DNA from 2 places in the Microbacterium sp. UBA7513 genome. Region 1 is predicted to be linked to the other one. Evidence: predicted binding sites of a transcription regulator. Region 1 holds the regulator's gene; the other holds the start of a gene.
What was found. The regulator HrcA, encoded in region 1, represses chaperone genes, less so after heat shock. The targets are predictions, from matches to a motif close to TTNGCACTCGNNNNNNNCGAGTGCNAA.

Region 2: groL (chaperonin GroEL) is a predicted target of HrcA. The motif match lies at 1,613-1,639, and genes of this name have one in related genera.

The regions. Positions count from the first base shown of each region.
Region 1 is NZ_DLNJ01000023.1:111,697-118,014, forward strand. Features, by position in the region: gene ybeY (rRNA maturation RNase YbeY) at 1-193, opposite strand, end outside; gene B2W79_RS13770 (PhoH family protein) at 190-1,215, opposite strand; gene B2W79_RS13775 (HIT domain-containing protein) at 1,262-1,609, opposite strand; gene B2W79_RS13780 (16S rRNA (uracil(1498)-N(3))-methyltransferase) at 1,648-2,376, opposite strand; gene dnaJ (molecular chaperone DnaJ) at 2,379-3,491, opposite strand; gene hrcA (heat-inducible transcriptional repressor HrcA) at 3,528-4,559, opposite strand; gene hemW (radical SAM family heme chaperone HemW) at 4,667-5,884, opposite strand; gene B2W79_RS13800 (DUF1990 family protein) at 5,884-6,318, opposite strand, start outside.
Region 2 is NZ_DLNJ01000015.1:154,592-162,118, reverse strand. Features, by position in the region: gene groL (chaperonin GroEL) at 1-1,576, opposite strand, end outside; gene B2W79_RS08240 (LytR C-terminal domain-containing protein) at 1,701-2,267, opposite strand; gene B2W79_RS08235 (DUF3263 domain-containing protein) at 2,334-2,594, opposite strand; gene B2W79_RS08230 (DUF2332 domain-containing protein) at 2,604-3,596, opposite strand; gene msrB (peptide-methionine (R)-S-oxide reductase MsrB) at 3,668-4,072, shown strand; gene B2W79_RS08220 (nitroreductase family protein) at 4,069-4,752, shown strand; gene B2W79_RS08215 (DMT family transporter) at 4,749-5,663, opposite strand; gene B2W79_RS08210 (ABC transporter ATP-binding protein) at 5,828-6,739, shown strand; gene B2W79_RS08205 (ABC transporter permease) at 6,736-7,527, shown strand, end outside.

The sequences.
Region 1 (6,318 bases):
AGCTCAGGACGTCGGTCGGGCCCGGCTCATCCATCCACTGCACGTGCAGCGCCTCCATGGCACCCTCGTCGACGAGCACGATGGCCACCTCGGCGTCCGCGCTGACGTGCAACTGCGCAAGGTTGAAGTCGGTCAGCCGCTGCAGCACGGTCTCGTCGACGTCGATCGCCGACTCGTTGTTGATCTCGATCATGAGAGCCCTCGTTTCGGCATGCGGTCGCGTGGTCCTGGTCGCTGGGCGCCGCGGCGCTCGGCACGATTGGCGAACTCGTGCGCCTGCTCGCGCTCAGCCCGCTGCGCCACGCGCCGCTCGTCGTACTCGCTGTAGGCGTCCACGATGCGCCCCACCAGGGAGTGCCGGACCACGTCGTCACTGGTGAGACGGGAGAAGTGGATGTCGTCGATGCCGTCGAGCACCCGGGTGACCAGACGGAGGCCGGAAGCGCCCTGCGGGAGGTCGACCTGCGTGATGTCGCCGGTCACGACCATCTTCGTGCCGAACCCGAGACGCGTGAGAAACATCTTCATCTGTTCGGGCGTGGTGTTCTGGGCCTCGTCGAGCACGACGAAGGAGTCGTTGAGCGTGCGCCCGCGCATGTAGGCGAGCGGGGCGACCTCGATGGTGCCGGTCGCCATCAGGCGCGGCACGATCTCCGGATCCATCATCTCGTTCAGTGCGTCGTAGAGCGGCCGCAGGTACGGGTCGATCTTGTCGGTGAGCGTTCCGGGGAGGAACCCGAGGCGCTCCCCTGCCTCGACCGCCGGACGGGTGAGGATGATGCGGGTGACCTCCTTGCGCTGCAGCGCCTGGACGGCCTTCGCCATCGCCAGGTAGGTCTTGCCCGTTCCGGCCGGACCGATGCCGAACACGATCGTGTTCTCCTCGATCGCGTCGACGTACTCCTTCTGACCGAGGGTCTTCGGCCGGATCACCTTGCCGCGCGTGGAGAGGATCGCCTCGCCCAGCACCTCACTGGGCCGCGGGCCGCCATCCTGACGCAGCATGCGCGCCGAGCTCGACACGTCGCTCGGGGCGAGGTCGTGCCCGGCCCTCGTCATCGTGAGGAGCTCGTCGACGAGGGTCTTTGCCTTGGCGACGGCCTCGCGCTCGCCCGTGAGCGTGATCTCGTTGCCGCGGACGAGCACCTGCACGTCGCGGTGCTCGCGCTCGAGCATCCGCAGCAGCCGGTCCTGCGGACCGAGCAGCTGCACCATCGCGACGCCGTCGGCGTAGAGCCGTTCGGTGACGTTTTCCTGATCGTCAGAAGCCAACGAGCTTGTTCTCCTCGAGGTTGCCGAGCACATGGGCGTGCACGTGGAACACGGACTGCGCGACGCTCGCGCCGTTGTTGAAGATGAGGCGGTACTCGCCGTTCGCGTGCTCGTCGGCGATGCGCTTCGCCGCGGCGACCATCTCGGCCAGCAGTGCGGGATCCCCGGCCGCGAGTGCGGTGACGTCGCGGTACTCCTCGGTCTTGGGGATGACGAGCACATGGAGCGGCGCCTGCGGATCGATGTCGCGGATCGCGAAGACGCGGCCCGTGTCGAGCAGGATCTCCCCCGGGATGTCCCCGGTGAGGATGCGCGTGAAGATCGAGGGTTCGCTCATGCTCTCAGCTTACTGGGGGGACCGCGTGGCGCGGCCGGTCACCACCGGCCGAGGGCGGCCGACAGCACGGCGATCGCCGCGGGACCCGCGGTCGACGTGCGCAGCACGGTGTCGCCGAGGAGCACGCGTTCGGCGCCCGCGGCCGTGAGCTTCTCGAGCTCCTCCGGAGCGATCCCGCCTTCTGGCCCCACCACGAGCACGAGGTCGCGGTCATCGGGGACGAGCGCGGAGAGCCGGGCGGGAGCGGTCGGGTCGAGCAGCAGCACACGTTGCGTCGCTGCGCGGGCCGCGAGCTGCGCGGTCGACTCCGGGGCGGCCACCTCGGGCACCCAGGCCCGGTGCGCCTGCTTGGCTGCCTCGCGGACGATCGTCGCCCAGCGCTCGCGCCCCTTCACGGCTTTCGGTCCCTCCCAGCGGGACACGCTGCGCCCCGCCTGCCAGGGCACGATCTCGTCGACGCCGAGCTCGCACGCGGCCTGCACGGCGAGTTCGTCGCGGTCGCCCTTCGCCAGCGCCTGTACGAGCACGAGGCGCGGACTCGCGGGCTCGTGCTCGACGCGCTCGGTGATCCGGACGTCGACGCGCGACGGCGACACCTCTTCGGCGACGCCCGTCAGCCAGACGCCCCGGCCATCGCCGACGGTGAGGGCCTCACCGACGCGGAGCCGCCGGACGACGGCCGCATGCTTCGCCTCGGCCCCGGTGAGCGACACGAGACCGCCCACCGCGGCGTCGCCCGCGGATTCGACGAGGAAGTGCAGCGCCACGATCAGTGGGTGCGGAACCGGTCGCGGAGCTTGGAGAACAGGCCCTGCTGGAACTGCGCGAGCTGCGGGCCCGGCGCCTTGTTCTTCTTGGCGAAGTCCTCGATGAGCTTGCGCTGCGCGGAGTCGAGCTTGGTGGGGGTGACCACCTGCACGCCGACGCGGAGGTCGCCGCGCTGGGTGCCGCGCAGCGGCGTGATGCCCCGCCCCTTGATGGTCAGCACGTCGCCGGACTGCACGCCCGCGCGGATCTCCAGGTCGACCTCCCCGTCGAGTCCCTCGATCGAGGTCTCGGTGCCGAGGATGGCGTCGGTCATGGACACCTCGAGCGTGGCGAGCAGGTCGTCGCCGTCACGGCTGAACGCGGGGTGCGGGTTGACCGTCACCTCGACGTAGAGATCGCCGTTCGGACCGCCCGCGCGGCCGACCTCGCCGGAGCCGGGGAGCTGCAGCCGCAGGCCCGTCTCGACGCCCGCCGGGATGTCGAGGGAGACCGTGCGACGCGACCGGACCCGTCCCTGCCCGCCGCAGGTGCCGCAGGGGTACGGGATGGTCGTGCCGTAGCCCTCGCACGTGCCGCACGGCTGGGAGGTGACGACGTTGCCGAGGAGGCTCCGCACCTGACGCTGCACGTGACCGGTGCCCCCGCAGATGTCGCAGGTGACCGGCGAGGTGCCTTCCTGGCAGCAGGAGCCCTGACAGGTCTCGCAGAGCACGGCCGTGTCGACCTCGATGTCGCGGTGCGCGCCGAAGACGACGTCGCCGAGGTCGAGGGTGACCCGGACGAGCGCGTCCTGCCCGCGCTCACGCCTCGACCGCGGGCGGGCGCCGCGACCGCCACCCTGGGACGCGCCGAAGAACGTCTCGAAGATGTCGCCGAAGCCGCCGAAGCCGCCGAAGTTGTTCGCGCCGTCGCCGCCGCCCATGTCGTAGCGGCGGCGTGACTCCTCGTCGCTGAGCACGTCGTAGGCGTGCGTGACGAGCTTGAACTTCTCTGCGGCCTCCTCACCCGGGTTCACGTCCGGGTGGAGCTGCCGTGCCAGGCGCCGATACGCCTTCTTGATCTCATCGGTGGAAGCGTCCCGGGACACCCCGAGAACCTCGTAGTGGTCCGCCACAATCGCCCTTCTGCGTGTGTTTCCGTGGGGGCCGCCTCAGCGGCCGGCCTCGTCGTCGTCGAGCATTCGCGACAGGTAGCGGGCGACCGCCCGTGCCGCCGCGAGGTTGCTCGGATAGTCCATCCGGGTGGGCCCCATGACACCGACCCGCGCGGTCCCCGAGGGCGCCGCGTAGTTGCTGGCGACGATCGACGCCTCGCCGAGCCCGAAGGAGGCGTTCTCGGTGCCGATGCTCGCCGCGAGGCCGTGCTCGTCGGGCACCATCTCGCTCATCAGCCGCAGCAGCGTGACCTGTTCCTCGATGGCCTCGAGGAGGGGATGGATGCTGCCGCGGAAGTCTTGCTCGCGCCGCGCCAGAGTCGCCGCGCCCGCCATCACGAGCCGCTCCTGCCGGAAGCCGCCGAGTTCGTCCACGACGACGGCGGCGACCGTGCGGAGCACGCGGTCCTGCGGCGTCTCGTCGGCGGCCAGGAGCGGCTGCAGCCGGTCGGAGGCCGCTGCGATCGCCTGGCCGGTGATGAGGGCGGAGAGTCGCGCGCGAAGCACCGCGAGATCCGCCTCGTCGATCATGTCCGGGAGCACGGTGATCCGCTGCGACACCCCGCCGGCATCGGTCACCAGGACTGTGAGGAGCCGGTTGGGAGCGAGCGTCACGAGCTCCACGTGGGTCACGTGCGCCCGCGCGAACGACGGGTACTGGGCCAGGGCGACCTGGCCGGTGAGCTGTGTGAGCACGCGGACGGTCCGCGCCATCAGATCGTCGAGGTCCGCTGGGTCGGCGAGGAAGGACTCGATGGCGGAACGCTGCGCGGTGGAGAGCGGACGGAGCTGCGCGAGGTGATTGACGAACACCCGGTACCCCTTGTCCGTCGGCACGCGTCCGGATGAGGTGTGCGGAGCCGTGATCAGCTCCTCGTCCTCCAGTTGCGCCATGTCGTTGCGGATGGTCGCCGCCGAGACACCGAAGGAATGACGGTCGACGATGGAACGGCTGCCCACGGGCTCGTGCGTCTCGACGTAGTCCTGCACGATCGCGCGGAGGACCTGCAGCCCTCGCTCTGTGACCATGGGTTCCCCTTCCCGCCGACCGGATGCTGGCACTCTGCCACCCTGAGTGCCAATCCTACCTCCTGTGATCGGGAGATCTCCGAAGGCGGACAGCCCGGCGTCGCGGCTCAGTCCGTCAGCTCGCGCACCACGGCATCGGCGAGGAGACGGCCGCGGAGCGTGAGCTGGACGCGCCCGCGGATCGCCGCCGCCGCATCGATCAGGCCGTCGGCGATCAGCCCGGCCACCCGCCCCCTGTTCTGCTCCGGGACGTCGGTCACCGCGATCCCCTCGCGGATGCGGCTGACGAGGAGGATGCGCTCCAGGGTCCGCGCCTCCAGGTCCGGACGTTCGCGCCCGGCCGCCGGCGACGACGCGGCCGCCAGGCGCTGCGCGTAGGCGGCGGGATGCTTGACGTTCCACCACCGGAGTCCGGCGACGTGGCTGTGGGCGCCGGGACCGAAGCCCCACCAGTCGCTGCCCCGCCAGTACGCGAGGTTGTGCCGCGACCGCTGCCCCTCGCTGCGAGCCCAGTTGCTGACCTCGTACCACTCGAACCCGGCGGCGGCGAGGCGCTCGTCCGCCAGCTCGTACATGTCGGCCTGGAGGTCGTCGTCCGGGGTCGGCACCTCGCCGCGACGGATCTGACGGGCGAGCTTCGTGCCGTCCTCGACGATGAGGGCGTAGGCGGAGATGTGGTCGGACTCCAGGGCCAGGGCGGCGTCGAGCGAGGCTTCCCAGTCGGCGAGGGTCTCCCCCGGTGCGCCGTAGATGAGGTCGACGCTGACCGCGAGTCCGGCCTCCTTCGCGGCGGCGACGGCGGTGCGCACGTTCTCCGGTCGGTGCGTCCGGTCGAGCGCGGCGAGGACGTGCGGGACGGCGGACTGCATGCCGATGGACAGCCTCGTGACCCCCGCCTCGGCGAGGATGCGCGCGACCTCCGGGGTCACGGTGTCGGGGTTGGCCTCGACCGTGACCTCCGCGCCCGGTGCGAGTCCGAACGCCGCGGTGGCCGCTCCCAGCATGCGGGCGAGGTCTCCCGCGGGAAGCAGCGTGGGCGTGCCGCCGCCGAAGAACACCGTGTCCATCGGGCGCAGCGCTCCGGCCTCGTCCAGCACCGTGCGCGCGAGGGCGATCTCCCCGATGAGGGTGGACGCGTAGTCCTCCTGCTTCGCCCCGCGGAGCTCACCGGACGTGTACGTGTTGAAGTCGCAGTAGCCGCAGCGCACCCGGCAGAACGGGATGTGGAGGTAGGCGGAGAACGGCGTCTCGGCGGAGGTCGGGAGATCGGCGGGGAGTCGCCCGTCCGCGGGCGCCGGATCCCCGAGCGGAAGTGGTCCCGCCATCACACCGGGGTCGCGTAGAGCGGGGAGATCGCGCGGAGGTAGCGCGCGAAGAGCTCGCGACGGCGGCGCTTCATCAGAGCGGGGACGAGACGGTAGAGCAGCGTGTTCGGGGCGTCGAAGGCCCGGACCGTGAACCAGACCTCGTCGTTGTCCTCGCGCCAGTCCACGTCGAACGACTCCTCGCCGCTGACCACGGAGCCTCCGACCGTGCCCAGCACGAAGCCGATCCGCCGGGTCTCCTCCGTGACCGAGATCACACGCAGCTCGGAGTCGGCGCGCATGCCGCCGACTCGGCCCCGCAGGTGCAGCGTCATGCCCGCGCCCACGAAGGGCATCCCCTCGGCGTCGTAGCGCGGCTCAACATCCCGCTTGCTCGACGCGATGGGATTGCCCTCGGCGTCGAAGCTCACGCCCGCATAGGCGGGACCGGGAGC
Region 2 (7,527 bases), on a different contig from region 1:
CCTTCTCCGGCTTGTCGGCGACGACGGCCTCGGTCGTCAGGAACAGACCGGCGATCGACGCGGCGTTCTGCAGCGCAGAGCGCGTGACCTTCGCCGGGTCGATGATGCCCTGTGCGAACATGTCGCCGTACTCGCCGCTGGCGGCGTTGAGGCCCTGGCCCGCGGGGAGCTCGGACACCTTGTTGGCGACGACACCCGGCTCGAGACCGGCGTTCAGCGCGATCTGCTTCAGCGGAGCCTCGATCGCCACGCGGACGATGTTCGCACCGGTCGCCTCGTCACCCTCGAGCGAGAGAGCGTCGAGAGCCTTCGTGCCGGACTGGATGAGGGCGACACCACCACCGGGGACGATGCCCTCCTCGACGGCAGCCTTCGCGTTGCGTACGGCGTCCTCGATGCGGTGCTTGCGCTCCTTGAGCTCGACCTCGGTCGCAGCGCCGGCCTTGATGACGGCCACGCCACCGGCGAGCTTCGCCAGACGCTCCTGCAGCTTCTCGCGGTCGTAGTCGCTGTCGGTGTTCTCGATCTCGCGACGGATCTGCGTGACGCGACCCTCGATCTGGTCGGCCTCGCCGGCACCCTCGACGATCGTGGTCTCGTCCTTGGTGACGATGACCTTGCGCGCACGACCCAGCAGGTCGAGCGTGGCGTTCTCGAGCTTCAGGCCCACCTCTTCGGTGATGACCTGGCCACCCGTGAGGATCGCGATGTCCTGCAGCTGCGCCTTGCGACGGTCGCCGAAGCCGGGAGCCTTGACGGCGACCGACTTGAAGATGCCCTTGAGCTTGTTCAGCACGAGGGTCGCGAGGGCCTCACCCTCGACGTCCTCGGCGATGATGACGAGCTCCTTGCCGTCCTGGATCACCTTGTCGACGATGGGCAGGAGGTCCTTGATGTTGGAGACCTTCTGGTTCGCGATCAGGATGTACGGGTCTTCGAAGACGGCTTCCTGGCGCTCCGGGTCCGTGACGAAGTACGGGTTCAGGTAGCCCTTGTCGAAGCGCATGCCCTCGGTGAGCTCGAGTTCGGTGCCGAAGGTCTGCGACTCCTCGACCGTGACGACGCCTTCCTTGCCCACCTTGTCGATGGCCTCGGCGATGAGCTCGCCGATCGCGGGGTCGGCGGCGGAGATGGAGGCGGTCGCGGCGATCTGCTCCTTGGAGTCGATCTCCTTCGCCGAGCTCAGCAGCTCCTCGGTGATGGCGGCGACGGCCTTCTCGATGCCGCGCTTGAGGGAGATGGGGTCGGCGCCGGCCGCGACGTTGCGCAGGCCTTCGCGGACCAGGGCCTGGGCGAGGACCGTGGCGGTCGTCGTGCCGTCGCCGGCGACGTCGTCGGTCTTCTTGGCGACCTCCTTGACGAGCTCCGCGCCGATCTTCTCGTACGGGTCGTCCAGCTCGATCTCCTTGGCGATGGAGACACCGTCGTTCGTGATCGTGGGGGCGCCCCACTTCTTCTCGAGCACGACGTTGCGACCACGCGGGCCGAGGGTCACCTTGACCGCATCGGCGAGGATGTTGAGGCCACGCTCGAGGCCGCGGCGGGCCTCCTCATCGAAGGCGATGATCTTTGCCATGAGTTTTGTCGTCCCTCCTGGACGTAGACGGTGGGTTTAGCACTCAGAGTGAGAGAGTGCTAACGCCATTCTGGCACTCGACACCATCGAGTGCAAGCCGCGTCGTCCGGGAGTCGGGCGAGGGTCAGGGCGCGGGAGTCTCGGGCACCGATGCCGCCCGGTCGACGCCGATCACGATGGTGAGCTGCTTCTGCCCGTCCTCCGTCTGGCCCGCGTAGTAGTCGCTCTGCTGCACCTCGGCGCCGCCGATGACGCCGGCGAGGCCCTTCGCCGCCTCCTCGTCCTCGGCGCTGACGTAATAGACGGTCGTGGTCTCGAAGTCGTCGCTGGCGCTGTCGCTGGCGAGCACGGTCGCCGCCGCCCAGCCGGCGTTGATGAGGGTGTCGCGCATCTGGTCGTCCAGCCCGCTGTCGGGGGTCGCGTTGAGGATGAGCACCGAGTAGGTCGGGTCGATCACCCCGGTCTGCTCGGGCGTGGGAGCCACGGACGACGTCGGCTCCGGAAAGAGGTCGATCCGTCCCATGACGACCAGAGCGCCGAAGATGCCGGCGATGATGAGCACGAGAGCGGCGACGAACGACCACAGGAGCACGACCCAGCCGTTCATCCCCGGAGCTTCGGCACGGTGTGCTCCCACACGTCCGGTGGAACGGGGGACCTCGTCGAAACGGTCACGGGGGGGCTTGGACACCCCTCGATGCTAGCGGCACGTCGCTGGTAAACCGTTCCATGACGAGCACGACCCCGCAGGATCAGGTCATCCGGTGAACCCGGGGATCCGGGACGTGCGCCGGGCGCTTCTGGCGTCCCGCAGTCGACGCAGTCGGCCGACGAGGATCGGATCGAAGGCGAGGGCCGCCTCGGAGTCGATGAGACGGGCGAGCAGCTGGTAGTAACGCGCCGCGCTCATGCCCAGTCGCGCACGGATCGCTTCCTCCTTCATACCGCCGTGGCGCGGCCAGGCGGCCTCCAGGGCGAGGATCGCGCGATCGCGTTCCGTGAGGTGGTCAGCGGGCATGCCCTCAGATTAGGTCGTGGTCGACGGATCGCCCGCGCGCCACTCCCACCGGGCGCCGAGCGGGTCGGCAGCGGCGCGCACCCGCCCGTCGAGCGCGACGACGAATCCGGGCCAGGCCTCCGCGACGACCGGTGGGTCCCAGACCTCGAGGAGAGCGGGCGGGTCGATCGTGACCCAGCGCGCGGGCAGCGTCGCGATCGTCTCGATCAGCGCCTCCCGCTGCTCCCGGGGGATGTGCACGAGAACCCCGGGGGTCGTGATCACCAGCGTGGCATGCGCCGGCGCGGATCCTGCCAGCTCCTCCAGATGGGCGGCTGCGTCTCCGGCGACGAGAAGCGGCGGCTCGGCGGCCGCGATGTCGAGCGCGGCGGTGATGCGCTGCTCCCTCCCCTCCTCTCCCGGCCACACGAGCGCCCGCAGCCAGCGCCGATCCTCTTCGTCGGCGGCGTCCAGCGGGGCGAGGTCGATCCCGGCGCGCCACACCACCTCCGGCATGCGCAGCGGGGGGAGGTCGCCGGTGACGGTGCTCTCCAGCACCACGGTGGAGGGACCGTCGAGGGGGTCGAGCGCGCGACGAACGGACCCGCCGTCGTCGATGAAACGGTATGAGTAGCGATCGGGATAGAGGCAGAGGCCGGCGGAGGCGCCGACCTCCAGCAGCGCGATCGGGCCCTCGATCTCGGAGAGCACCGGCAGCAGTGCCGCGGTGCGGAGGGGCTCGTTGGTCTGCAGGGCGCGGCTCGTGCATTCCTCGACGAGTCGAGAGGCATTGGTCAGGACGAACCGACGCCACTCGCGGTACGGACCGTGACCGGCGCCGAGCAGGCGGGACACGGCGAACACGAGCGGAGGCTGGCGACGGGTGGCGGGAATCCGCAGCAGAACCTCGCTGATCTCGTCGTCTTCGGCGACCCCGGCCGCCCACTCCCCGTACAGCGCACTGCGCCCCGGAGCCTCCACGGCCGCGAATCGGGCATAGCGCTCCTGCACGGCATCCTTCATGCGTCCATTCTGACGGGGAGCGCCATGAGGGCCCTGCACAAGGGAGAATGGAGAGGACTCAGGAGGACACGATGCCCTACAGCGTGAACAAGACCGAAGACGAGTGGCGCGACGAGCTCGGCGAAGAGCAGTACGCCGTGCTGCGCCAGGCGGCGACCGAGCGGGCGTGGACCGGCGAGCTGCTCGATGAGGAGCGCGCCGGACTCTACACCTGCGGCGCCTGCGGCGCCGAGCTCTTCAAGAGCGGCACGAAGTTCGATTCCGGCTGCGGCTGGCCGAGCTTCTACGAGTCGGTCCGGCCGGACGCCGTCGAGCTGCTCGAGGACGACAGCCTCGGCATGGTCCGCACCGAGGTCCGCTGCGCATCCTGCGGTTCGCACCTCGGCCACGTCTTCCCGGACGGCTTCGGCACCCCCACCGGTGACCGCTACTGCATGAACTCGATCGCGCTGAACTTCACGCCCGACGAGTCGTGAGCGCCCTCGACGCCGTCCGCGCACGGCAGTCCTGGTCGAAGGTCGGGGACACCGCCCCGGGACGCGAGGAGCTGGTGACGCTCATCGGCGCCGCCGGTCGCGTCGCCGATCACTCGTCCCTGCGCCCCTGGCGGCTGATCGAGCTGCGCGGCCAGGACCGCGAGGCGCTCGGCGCCGCGATCGCGGAGGCGCAGGGGGACGCCGAGCCGTCGGCGAAACCGCTGCGGGCCCCGCTCCTCATCGCCGTGGTCGTGAGCTACCGGGCGAGCGAGAAGGTGCCACGCTGGGAACAGGAGGCGGTGGCCTCCGGCGTCGCCCACGTCCTGAGCCTGCTGCTCGACGAGGCGGGATGGGGCGTCATCTGGCGCACCGGCCAGTACACGCGCTCGGAACCGGTCGCGCGCATGCACGGGCTGGGGCCGGACGAGGAGCTTCTCGGTTGGCTCTACGTCGGGGCGAAACCCGAGGGCAAGAGCCCGGGCCGCCGCAAGACCGTCGACGCCCGCGCGCTCCTGACCCGACCGCCGAGACTCTCGCCGGAGGCGCGGGCCGCTGCTGAGGCGGCCGCACGGGAGGCCGAGAAGCAGAAGGCCGAGAAGGCCGAGAAGAAGGCCCGCAAGAGGGCGAAGAAGAAAGAGAAGAAGAAGGCCAAGAAGGCCGCCAAGAAGACCCGCTCCTAGAGCCGGCGGCGTCGCCAGGGCACCGCGACCAGCACCGAGCCGACCGCCACGATCACCATCGCGACCACCTGCCACAGCGCCGGTCCCGCCTGCGCCGGCCAGAGCAGGTCGATCACGACGGACGTGACGAGCTGCCCGAGCACCGAACCCAACCCCATCAGCAGCACGCCGGTGTGCGCGACGATGAACGCGCCGAGCAGGATGTAACCCGCCCCCAGGAAGCCGCCGAGGTAGAGCCAGGGCTCGGTCGGCAGCGCGGCCGGCCATCCCCGCACGGCGACGCTGATGCCGGCGGCGACCGCGAGCACCAGGGTGCCGGCGATGAAGCTCATGAGCGTGGCGGCGATCGGCGACTGCACGCGTTGAGCCAGCCGCCCGTTCGTCGCCGCCTGCCAGGCGATGCCGACACCCGCGGCGAAGGGCAGCAGGAGCATCCACAGCGGAGCGGTCGCCAGCACGTCGCCCGAGAGGGAGATCCCGACCGCGGCGAGCGCCAGCACCCCGCCCATCACCCGACCGGGGGTGACGGCCACGACACCGGCCGGCCCGAAGCCGATGCGGTCGAGGACGAGGCCGTGCAGGGTCTGTCCTGCCACGACACCCACCGTGAAGAGGGAGACGCCGAGGATCCCCGCCGTCAGACCCTGGGTGGACACGGTGAGTGCGCCGCAGGCGCCCCCGAGGAGCATCCAGAACGGGATGCTCCGATCGCGGATGCCGCGCCCGAGACGCAGGGCACCACGGCGCGCCGAAGGCAGGAAGGAGATGACCACGGCGAGGGCCACGAGTCCTACCGCGAAGGAGAGGAAGCCGGCGACGATGCCGTTGTCGACGCGCACGCCCAGGACCCCGTTGATGCGCGCCTGGATCGCGGTCATGACTCCGATCGCGACGGCTCCCCCGAGCGCCAGAGGAGCAGGGATGCGGCGGGCGGGGGTCACCTGTCGACACTATCGGAGCCTCCGCGCGCACCTGTCCTCCACGGTGCCGTCCTCCTGGAGGACGAGCGCACCGCATCAGGGAATCGTCCTGCAGGAGGACGCGCGCCGGCCCGATGATCCGTAGCGTGGTGCCCATGATCACCGCAGAAGGCCTCACCAAGAGATTCGGGGACAAGACCGCCGTCGACGGCGTGTCCTTCACCGTGCAGCCAGGGAGCGTCACCGGCTTCCTCGGACCGAACGGCGCAGGGAAGTCGACGACCATGCGCATGATCGTCGGGCTGGACCGTCCGACGGCGGGCCGGGCCACCGTGGCCGGCCAGGAGTATCGCAAGCTCCGCGCCCCGCTGACCGAGGTCGGCGTGCTCCTCGATGCCAAGGCCGTGCACACCGGTCGGACAGCGCGGGATCACCTCCGCGCGATGGCAGCCACGCACGGCATCCCGACCTCCCGTGTCGACGAGGTCATCGAGCTCGCCGGCATCGGCGCGGTCGCCCGCAAGCGCGCCGGGAAGTTCTCGCTCGGCATGGGGCAGCGACTGGGGATCGCCTCCGCGCTGCTCGGCGATCCGCACACCCTCATCCTCGACGAGCCGGTCAACGGCCTCGACCCGGAGGGCGTCCGCTGGGTGCGGCAGTTCGTCCGGCATGCCGCCTCCGAGGGACGGACGGTCCTGCTCTCCAGCCACCTCATGAGCGAGATGGCGCAGACGGCGGACCACGTCATCGTGATGGGACGGGGCAAGGTCCTCGCCGACGCCCCGCTCGCGGAGCTCGTCCGCTCCTGGACGACCAACCGCGTCCGCGTGCGGACACCCCGCCCGACCGACCTCGTGGCCGCTGTGGGCGGTCCGGACGTGGAGATCGTCAGCGCGGCTCCCGATCTGCTCGACATCGCAGGGCTCCCGGCAGCCCGCATCGGCGACCTCGCCGCGGAGCGCGGCATTCCGCTGCACGAACTCACCCCGACCACCGGATCCCTCGAAGAGGCCTACCTCGCCCTCACCGGCGACGCCGTCGAGTACCGCACGAAGGAGCTCTCATGACCGCCGCCCCCGCCGTGACGACTCCGGCCGTCGCGCCCCCCGCCACCGACTCGGGCCGGCGCCTCACCTTCCCGCGCGCCGTGCGCGGTGAGGCGATCAAGCTCATCACCCTCCGGTCCACCTGGTGGTCCATCGCGATCGCCGCCGCGCTCACGATCGGCATCGCCGTCCTCATCGCTCAAGCGATCGACGCCCCCGGCTTCGACCCGATCCAGGCCGTCGTCATGCCGATCCAGTTCACGATGCTGCTCGCCGGCATCATCGGAGCGATCTCGGTGACCGGCGAGTACTCCACGGGCATGATCCGCTCGACGCTGACGGCCGACCCGATCCGCGGGTCCGTGCTGCTGGCGAAGTCGCTCGTGCTCGCGGCCTTCCTCTTCCTGTCGTCGCTGGTCATCTTCGGCGTCGCCGCGGTCGCCGTGTCCGCCGTGGTCGCAGGACGGGAGCAGGGCATCGACTGGTCGGACCCCGCGACCTCCGTCCTGCCGATCGTCGTCGCCTCGCTCGCCATGGCCGTCTTCGCGCTGATCGGCGTGGCCTTCGGCTTCATCCTGCGCTCGGGTGCCGGAGCGATCGCAGCGACCGTCGGTCTGCTGTTCGTCCTGCCGATCGTCGCGAGCTTCTTCGCGATGGCGGGAGAGGCCTGGGCCTGGGTGATCGACGCCTCCGCCTACCTCCCCGTGGCCGCCGCGCAGAGCGCGATCCTGCCCGGTGACACGGCGACGCTGGATGCGCCGGTCGCCTTCCTCACCCTCGGCTGCTGGGTGGTCGGCGGTCTGCTGGCC